DNA from 3 places in the Chitinophaga sp. 22620 genome. Region 3 is predicted to be linked to each of the others. Evidence: riboswitches for the same ligand, from Rfam matches in the RefSeq annotation. Region 3 holds a riboswitch; each other region holds the start of a gene.
What was found. Region 3 has a riboswitch for cobalamin ahead of metE (5-methyltetrahydropteroyltriglutamate--homocysteine S-methyltransferase). Riboswitches for the same ligand answer to the same signal wherever they lie in the genome.
Positions count from the first base shown of each region.

Region 1: another riboswitch for cobalamin. It lies ahead of ACTJIK_RS04750 (TonB-dependent receptor plug domain-containing protein); the one in region 3 lies ahead of metE (5-methyltetrahydropteroyltriglutamate--homocysteine S-methyltransferase).
Region 2: another riboswitch for cobalamin. It lies ahead of ACTJIK_RS09210 (ribonucleoside-diphosphate reductase small subunit); the one in region 3 lies ahead of metE (5-methyltetrahydropteroyltriglutamate--homocysteine S-methyltransferase).

Region 1 is NZ_JBQEMV010000001.1:1,111,278-1,114,551, reverse strand. Features, by position in the region: gene ACTJIK_RS04760 (trans-sulfuration enzyme family protein) at 1-321, opposite strand, end outside; gene ACTJIK_RS04755 (APC family permease) at 347-1,672, opposite strand; cobalamin riboswitch at 1,720-1,939, shown strand; gene ACTJIK_RS04750 (TonB-dependent receptor plug domain-containing protein) at 1,993-3,274, shown strand, end outside.
Region 2 is NZ_JBQEMV010000001.1:2,241,536-2,244,809, reverse strand. Features, by position in the region: gene ACTJIK_RS09215 (hypothetical protein) at 1-1,236, shown strand, start outside; cobalamin riboswitch at 1,560-1,758, shown strand; gene ACTJIK_RS09210 (ribonucleoside-diphosphate reductase small subunit) at 1,896-2,867, shown strand; gene ACTJIK_RS09205 (ribonucleoside-diphosphate reductase subunit alpha) at 2,925-3,274, shown strand, end outside.
Region 3 is NZ_JBQEMV010000001.1:197,827-201,100, forward strand. Features, by position in the region: gene metE (5-methyltetrahydropteroyltriglutamate--homocysteine S-methyltransferase) at 1-1,531, opposite strand, end outside; cobalamin riboswitch at 1,682-1,878, opposite strand; gene ACTJIK_RS00840 (response regulator transcription factor) at 2,186-2,554, shown strand; gene ACTJIK_RS00845 (hypothetical protein) at 2,613-2,828, shown strand; gene ACTJIK_RS00850 (Y-family DNA polymerase) at 2,872-3,274, shown strand, end outside.

The DNA.
Region 1 (3,274 bases), 910 kb from region 3:
GTACGGGTCTTTCACGCAAACCACGTGATCGCCCTGCTGCACCTGCGAAAGCACGGCTACAAAAATAGCCGCCGCCCCGCTGCCGAACACGAGCGCGTCTTCCGCGCCATCCAGCGCCGCCAGCTTTTTCCGGAGGATGTCTACCGTTGGATTATTGCCCCTGCTGTAAAGAAAACCTTTATACTCATCCTGCAACAGCGCCCGCATATCCGCTACGGTATCGAATGCAAAATTGCTCGTTTGCATAATGGGCGGGGCGATGGCGTTGAAATAGAGCTCCCGGTCTTCCCCTAACTGATTGATAATATAAGATAGATCCATAGTTCAGATTATTGCTCTCCAGGGTTCAGGTTTTTTTCCGCACCACATACCGCATAAAAATGTAGATCGGCAGGCCTGCCACAAACCACACCATGCCGCCCAGCGCCTGGCCCAGGTCGTTTATAAAAATATTGACCGTTACGAAAAGATATACCGTAATAAAAAACGCGGGAAGAAAGGGATAGAGCTTCATTTTGTAGATGCCCTGCCCGTCCAGGTGCGCCGTCTTTTTCCTTAACACAAAGATAGTGGCCGCCGCCGAGGCCAGCCCGATAGAATCGAACAGCATGACGTAACGGATGATCGTATCGAAATTGCTGAGGAAATACAGCAAACCGATCACCAATGCGGCGAATACGGTCAATGCCACTTCCTGCACCTGCGTTTTGCTGTTCACCCGCTTGAAGATGCCCGGCAACACGCCGTCTTCCGCCATGGCGTAATACATCCTCGGGTTCGACATCAGGTTCACGTTCGCGTATCCCAGCACGGACATGAACAGCAGCACGCTCGTGACCTTGAATCCATATTCCCCGAAGAACGCACCCGCCATCCGCGCCGCCAGCGCATCGGTGGTTTTCAGCTGCTCGAAGCCGATCACTTTCACATAAGCGTAATTCACCGTGATGTAAAGCAGCAGGATGATCCCGATGCCCAGCATGATGGCTTTCGGCATGTTCTTCGATGGTTCCCTTACATCGCTGCCGAAATTGATGGTTTGCTGGTAACCGCCGTAGGTAAAAAAAACCGGCACCAGCGCGGCGCCGAAGATGTATGCCCAGCCATGCGGCGTAGACACGGACGCCGCCGTTTGCGGCGGCGCCACGTTGTTGCTGAAAGCGGCAAGGCACAGCAGCAATACCAGCGTGATCTTAAACACTGTCAGCACATTCTGCCAGCTGGCGCTCATCCGGATGCCCGACAGGTTGATCAGGTACAGCACCAGCACGGCCCCGATCGCGATGGCCTTGCGGCCGCCTTCGTGCTGGATGGTTTCGGGAAGCAGCACGGGGCCGATATATTCAGCGCCCACGATACAAACGGCCGCGATAGATGCGGCGTTCGATATCAGGAGCGTCCAGTTGATCATAAAGGAATAAGCGGGATGGAAACCGTAAGACAGCACTTTATAGAACCCGCCCGCCACGGGAAAGCGGCTGCCGATCTCCGCATAAGTGAGCGCCCCGCAAAGGGTTACCAGTCCTCCCAGCACCCATACCATAAAGAACAACAAAGGAGTGCCGGTTTCCCGTGCTACGCTCACAGGCGTCCTGAAAATCCCCATCCCTATGACCAGCCCCACTACGATCATAGTGAGGTCGAACGGGCCAAGCTTTGGTTTAATGCTCATAACTACAAGATAACCGATTAACCGATTATTTACATAAAATATCCGTAGGTTTGCCCCCGGTAAACGGTTGCCCCTGATCTTGATCGGGCATTAATAGGGAATCCGGTGTAAATCCGGAGCTATCCCCGTAGCTGTAAACCCGCCGCCTGCATCCCATGCAGCGCGATGTTTTCCGGAAATCCTCCAACCACTGTTCCGACAAAGGAGCGGGAAGGTACCTCCGGGAAGCGGGTGAGCCAGAAGACCTGCCGCATACCTTCCATTCCCTGCTTCGGGTGAAAGCAGAGAGCATGTTGCACTTATTCAATTTATAGACGTACATGAAAAAGAAAAGCTCAGTGCTTACTTTCGGCTTGCTGGCTATATGCTATGCAGCTTCCGCGCAAGATTCCGCGCAGGTTTCCCAGCTCAACACTTTTGTGGTGACTGCCACCAAATTCGCTAAAAAACAAAGCGAAACCGGTAAAGTGCTCACCGTGATCACCAGCCAGCAGCTTTCCCGGAGCGCAGGCCGCACGGTAGCCGACGTATTGAACGAACAGGCCGGCATCGTGATCAACGGTGTGGGCTCCAACCCCGGCAAGAACAGGGAGTTGTATTTCCGCGGCGCCACCAGCCAATACACCCCCATCCTCATGGACGGTATTCCCGTGGCGGACGCCACCGGCCTTACCGGCAGCGCCATCGACCTCCGTCTGCTGCCTGTGGACCAGGTAGAGCGCATCGAGATACTGCGCGGCACGCAAAGCACCCTGTATGGGGCGGATGCGATCGCCGGCGTGGTGAACATCATCACCAAAAAAGGCGGGGGCAAACCCGTGAGCGCTTACGGCGACCTCGTATGGGGAAGCAACCGCAGCCTGAAAGGCTCCCTGGGCCTGCGCGGGCAGCAGGATAACGTGGATTACAACGTGAGCTTCACCCATTATGTAACAGACGGTATCTCCGAAGCCGCGCCTTTCGATACCATCAAAGAACCCACCTTCGACCGCGACGGCATCCGGCAGAACGCCTTTATGGCCAGCGTAGGCATACAGGCTACAGAGCAGCTGAAACTGCGCCCATTCCTCTTTTACAGCGACTACAAAAGCCGCTACGACGGCGGCCCTTTCCAGGACGCGCAGGTGAACAACAACCAGTCTGACCTCATCCATACCGGCATCCGCGGTGATTATGACCTCAACGGGAAAGGACAGGTACACGCCAACTTCGCCTACCAGAAAGTAACCCGCCGCGACGAAAGCGCCTGGGGCGTAACCAACCTCGACGGCCGTTCGTACTTCGGCGAGCTGTACGCCAACTATGACATCAACCACTGGCTGCAAGCCCTTGCCGGCGTGGAGTACCGCAAAGCAGAAATGATCGATACCGTGAACTTCCGCAACCCGTACGGCATCCGCGACCAGTACAACACCAGCCCTTACGCCGCGCTGTTCATCAAAAACCTGCACGGTTTCAGCTTCGAGCTGGGCGGACGTTATACGCTGCATTCCAAATACGGCAACAACTTCACCTACACCATCAACCCCTCCTACCTTATTTCCGACAAGCTGAAAATATTCGCCAGCATTGCTTCCGGTTTCAAAGCTCCCACCCTGACAG
Region 2 (3,274 bases), 2.0 Mb from region 3:
CTGTACAACAAGGGGCTGTACAACCAGAGCCTCAAGATACTGGCTAAGGCCAAAACCAGCGCGCGGGAGCAGGAGGAAGTGATGCTGTATTTCGAGATCGTGGAATTTGAAAAGCTCATCGAAAGCAGGCACATTACCCGCAGCCTGGACAACCGGGCGGAAGAGCTGAGCGACGAAAGCCGGATCATCAACGAGCAACTGAACAATGTAAGCAAGCTGAGCACCCTGGCGCTAAGGATGTACGGCATGTACCTCAAGCTGGGGCATGCGCGCGATGAGAAGGATTCGCTGATGCTGAAGTCCTTCTTCGAGGCCAACCTGCCGGCCGTGCAGCAGGGCAGCATGAGCTTTTATGAACGCATTTACCTTTACCAGGCTTACTGCTGGTACTACTATATCCTGCAGGATTTCGTGATGTATTACCGGTATACCCAGAAGTGGGTGGACCTGTTCACCGAATATCCCGGCCTGCGCGATACCGATGTGGACCTGTACATCAAAGCGATGCACAACCTGCTCACGGCGCATTTCCACACGATGAACCACGATAAATTCACCGAGGTGCTGTCGGAAATGGAACAGTTCATTACCGATAAAGAAGAGAGCATGAATGAGAACACACGTACGTCCGCGTTCGTGTACCTCTATACCGGGAAGATCAACCGGCACTTCCTGGACGGCACTTTTTCCGAGGGGCTGAAGCTGGTGGGCGAAGTGGAGTGCAAGATATCAGAGCACCAGCTCACGGTGGACCAGCACCGCGTGCTGGTATTTTATTACAAGATCGCCTGCCTTTATTTCGGAAGCGGCGACAATAACAATGCGATCGTTTACCTGAACAAGATCATCCAGCTGCGGATAGGCAACCTGCGGGCGGACATACAATGTTTCGCGCGCATCCTTCACCTGATCGCGCATTACGAGCTGGAGAACTACAGCCTGGTGGAATACCTGATCAAATCCGTGTATCACTTCATTGCGAAGAACAAAGACCTGAGCCTGGTGATGGAAGAGATCCTGAAATTCCTGCGCAAGAATATGTACGCCAACCCCAAGGCTTTACGCACGGCGTTCAAAGATCTGAAAGGCAGGCTGGAAGTGATCGCGAAAAATCCTTACGAGCGCAGGAGCTACCTGTACCTGGACATTGTGAGCTGGCTGGAAAGCAAGATAGACGGGGTACCTGTGCAGGATGTGATCAGGAAGAAGTTTATCAACAAGGTGCCGCGCATTTAGTTAATGCCCATTAACAAAAAGACAACGCAGGCTTAATACCAGGACGCCGGGAGATGCACATTCCCGGCGTTTTTTCGTGGAGCGCGGCATTTTTCAAACGCTTGTATTTCAGGGCAATTTTCGCCACACATTTAGTGTGTTCTAATATGTGCCAGATTTCCAATACATTCTGTTTTTCTATCATACCAATTACCTGCTTTTAGATGTGAATAACTTGAATTGTACGCCCCTTCTGCGATCCCAAAAAGTCCACATTCTTTATCCACATATGGGGGAAACTTATCACTTTGACGGGGTAGTTAGATCATTACATTTGCAACAGTTCTTGACTTCGTTGTGCTGGCTTCAAACGTTTCTTAAACGTGGAGAATTAATAGGGAATCGTGTGGAATTCACGAGCAGACGCGCTACTGTGATCCCCTATATGCCGGATGCTTTTAGATACGCCACTGTTCCGGAAGGGACGGGAAGGCGCGCCCGGCAAGGGAAAGCCAGGAGACCTGCCAGAACAACGTAATTGTCAAAACCTTCGCGAAATAAGGTTATGGCGAGCCCGACCCCAGGATGTACCTCCTCTTAGGATAACGCGCTCCCGTCTCCCCACTCCGCGAATCGCAATGAACTTAACTATGGATAGTTAACCGTATAAAAAATTACTAATGAGTAACGAGAATGAGATCTTATTGAAAGACAACAAGGACAGGTTCGTGCTGCTGCCGATCAATTACCCCGCTATCTGGGAACAATACAAACGCCATGAAGCCAGCTTCTGGACCGCTGAAGAGATCGACCTCAGCGGTGACCTGGCGGACTGGGCGAAGCTGAACGATGGCGAGCGCCACTTCATTTCGCATGTACTGGCCTTTTTTGCGGCGTCTGACGGGATTGTGAACGAGAATCTGGCGGTGAACTTCATGAGCGAAGTACAGATACCCGAAGCGCGTTGTTTCTACGGCTTCCAGATCATGATGGAAAACATCCACTCCGAAACTTATGCTTTGCTGATCGATACGTATGTGAAAGACCCGGTGGAGAAAGACCGCCTTTTCCACGCCATCGACACCGTTCCCGCGGTGAGAAAAAAAGCAGAATGGGCCCTTCGCTGGATCGAAGGCGGCACCTTCGCACAGCGTCTCGTGGCGTTTGCGGCAGTGGAAGGCATCTTCTTCAGTGGCAGCTTCTGCTCCATTTTCTGGCTGAAAAAACGCGGCCTCATGCCCGGCCTCACCTTCTCCAACGAGCTTATCAGCCGCGACGAAGGGCTGCACTGCGAGTTTGCCTGCCTGCTGTACAGCATGCTGAACGGCAAGCTCAGCGAAAAAGAAGTGCATGAGATCATCGGCGACGCCGTGTCCATCGAAAAAGAATTCATCACAGACGCATTGCCCGCCGCCCTCATCGGCATGAATGCGGACCTGATGAAACAATACATCGAGTTTGTGGCAGACCGCTGGCTGCAGGCGCTGGGTTGCAGCAAAATGTTCAACAGCACCAACCCCTTCGATTTCATGGAAATGATCTCGCTGCAGGGCAAAACCAACTTCTTCGAAAAACGCGTGGGCGATTACCAGAAATCCGGCGTAATGGGAAATAAAGAGACGCAGACTTTCAGCCTGGACGAAGACTTTTAGACTCAACAACAATACACCTAACAATATATTTACTCACCCAGTTAAATTCATCACACTATGTTCGTTATAAAAAGAGACGGAAGGAAGGAATCTGTCAAATTTGACAAGATTACGGCAAGAGTAGAAAAGCTGTGTTACGGATTGGCGCCGGAATATGTAGATTCGATAGACGTAGCGAAGAAAGTGATCCAGGGCCTGTACGACGGCGTTACCACCACCGAGCTGGACAACCTGGCTGCGGAAACCGCCGCTTCCCTCACCACCAAGCACCCGGACTATGCGCAGCTCGCTTCCCGCATCGCGGTGAGCAACCTGCATAAAAATACCGTGAAGTCGTTTTCCCAGACGATGAAGAAACTTTACGAATACATCGACCCGAAGACCGGCAAACCCGCCGGCCTGCTGAG
Region 3 (3,274 bases):
AGGCGAAACCGTCCAGCATTTCACCGAAATATTCGACCATATCATTCCTTTCAAACTCGCCATGCACGAGCACATCCAGCCCCAGTTCTTCCTGCAGCCTGATGGCGTTCACGGTAGCCTGTTCAAGCGCGGCCTCGTATTGTTCCGAAGGGAGCCCTCCTTTCCGCCACTGCGCCCGCAGCTGGCGGATATCGTCCGTTTGCGGGAAGGAGCCGATAGTGGTGGTGGGGAATAACGGCAAGTTGAAACGCGCAGCCTGCAACTGCTGCCTCGATCCAAAGGGGCTTTGCCTCCGGGCATCGTCGTCCGTAATGGCCGCTGTACGGGCCTTTACAGCTGGCTTATGAATTCTTCCGGAAGCGTTTCTTTCAGCGATAGCTGTGCGGTTCAGTTCCAGCAGGCTGTTGTTGCCGTGGAAAATAGCGTCCAGCGCCGCCACTTCTTCCAGCTTCTGTTTCGCGAACGCCATCCAGGATTTCATTTCCTCGTCCAGCGCTGTTTCCAGGTCCAGGTCGGCAGGGGTATGCAGCAGCGAGCAGGACGGTGCTATCATCACCCGGTCTTCACCGAGCGCTTCAACGGCTTTTCGTATGTGCGGCAACGATATTTCGTAATTATTTTTCCAGATGTTGCGGCCATCTACCACACCTAACGACAGGGAGGTTTTCGGCGGAAGCAACGGAAGCAGCTCATCCAGCTGCTGCGGCGCCCTTACGAGGTCCAGGTGCAGGCAGCAGACGGGCAGGCTGGCTGCCAGCTCTGCATTGTCGCGCAGGCCTTCGAAGTAGGTCGCTACCATTAGTTTGAGGCCTTTGCATTGTTTGCTGATCTCCGTATAGGCATAACGGTAGGCCGCCTTTTCTTCTTCACGGAGGTCCATGGCCAGGAAAGGCTCGTCCAGCTGCACCCATTCCGCGCCTTGCTCCCGCAGCTTTTGCAGGGCGCTGATGTAAACGGGCAGCAGGTTGCGCAGCAGGTCAATGCGGTGGAAGCCGCTTTCTTTTTCCTTTCCCAATAAAAGATAAGATACAGGGCCAATGAGCACCGGCTTGGGCAGGGCATTCAGCGTATGCCGCGCGGCGTCGAACGCATTGAATACCTTGTTGCTCAGCAGGCGGAATGGCTGGTCTTTTTTGAATTCCGGCACGATGTAATGATAATTAGTGTCGAACCACTTCGTCATTTCCATGGCGGTAATGTCCAGCCCATGCTGCTGGTAGCCGCGCGCCATAGCAAAATAAAGATCGATCTCGGCGTTCTCCGCTACTTCCGTTACCACGGGGGCATAGCGGTCGGGCACTGCACCGAGCAGCAGGGTCATGTCCAGCACATGATCATAAAAGCTGAAATCGTTGCAGGGCACGAGGTTCATGCCGGCGGCCTGCTGCAGCTGCCAGTGCTCTTCCTGCAACCGTTTGGCGGCCAGGAACAGCTCGCTGCGGCCAATGCGGCCCTGCCAATAGTGCTCACAGGCTTTTTTAAGCTGTCTTTGGGCTCCCATGCGCGGGTAGCCGAGGCTGTGTTTAAGCATACGTAAAACTTTTTGGTTAAAACATTAATGTGCATTAATGCTCCTTACAGTTTCCGGTACGCTTCCAGGATTGTGTAGTAGATAAGGAATGAAAAGGCACGACGGGCCATGCCCATCCGTTCCCGACTGCTGCTTCTAATCGCGAAAGCATTTGTCTTACACAGCGGGGCAAGTATCCTGGCTCGTAACATCATTACCGTTCTTCTCACCCCGTTCAGGTCGGGGGCAATGAACATCGGTGGCAATGATTCAGGTGCGTTACTTACAGTTGCGCGACAGCCCGTGATTTACACACGGTTCCTTATTAAAGACGGCTTTCGCCGTCTACCTCGCTGTGGAAAGAATGAATAAAAGTAAAGAACTCAGGGTCAAAGATAGGAAGGTACCCGGTCATTTCCTACTAACAGGCACAGGCGAACGTTAATACGCATTAACCAAAAACGATTTTGGCACAGTATATGCAAATGTCACTTTGTACCATTTAACCGTATACTCCCTGACACCTGTGGCCTGGCCATTGAAAGAACAAGTAGTATACCTGTATACGCGTCTCAAATTATTCAAGCATCCATTTTAGCAGCATAAGGTGAAGCCGGAACCCCGGCCGGAAGAGCTATGCCCTTTATGCTGCGTGGAACAACCATGTTTTTTGATATGAAAAGGATTTTGGTAATTGTGGATGATCTGCTGATGATTCATGTGATAGAACTGATCATACAGAAAGAGGGATACGATGCAGACCTGGCCTATAACGGAAAAGAAGCTACTCTTTTGCTTCGCATGTATGATTATGATCTTGTCATTGCAGATCTTAAGCTGCCATTTCCGCACCTGCAGGAACTGGCGGAAGCGCTGCGCCATCAACGGTCGCAGAAGCCTTTCTCCATCCTGGCAATTGTCCCCGCAGCATTCCTGACCGGCACGGTGGAAAGCTGGTTCGGCTTCGATGCGGATGAAACTGTAACCCGGCCTTTCTGCCCATTCGAGTTAACCGGCACGATCAAGCGCCTGCTGGCGCTTTGATTGTTGGCAGGCCTGGTTTTCCGGGCCTGCGTTTTTTATTTTTAGCGATCTTCGCCATATGGACCCTTTTTCCGTTTCCGTCAACGGCCAGCTTTACGAGGTTACGCCTTACGTAAAGGGCTACACCGTTTCCTTTCACATCGATGCGCCGGGAAGCCGCATTTCCTTTGAACTGGACGAGGAAGACAACCTACGCGCCATCACTACCGGCGAACCCGTGGATGCCGCGCTGGTAGAGCAGCTTGCCGCTGCAATTGTACAGCACTTTGGTTGAAATGCCAATATTTTTAGCTAGATTTGCTAATAATAATAGCATTATGATCGCCCTTGTTGACTGTAACAATTTCTATGTCAGCTGCGAACGGCTCTTCCACCCCCGGTTTCTCCGCCGGCCCGTGGTAGTGCTGAGCAATAACGACGGCTGCGTGGTAGCCCGCTCCGAAGAAGCCAAGGCCCTCGGCATCGCCATGGGCGACCCCGCCTTTACCATCGAAAAAACACTGAAAGCGCACAACGTCGTCATGTTCTCTTCGAATTATACCCTTTATGGCAGCCTCAGCAACCGCGTAATGCGGATACTCGCCCATTATTCCCCTGACATGGAAGTGTATAGTATAGACGAGGCTTTCCTGGACCTTTCGGGCATGAAAGACCTCCCGGGCATTGCGGCCGCCATACGTAAACATGTTTTCGACGAAGTCGGCCTGCCGGTATCCGTAG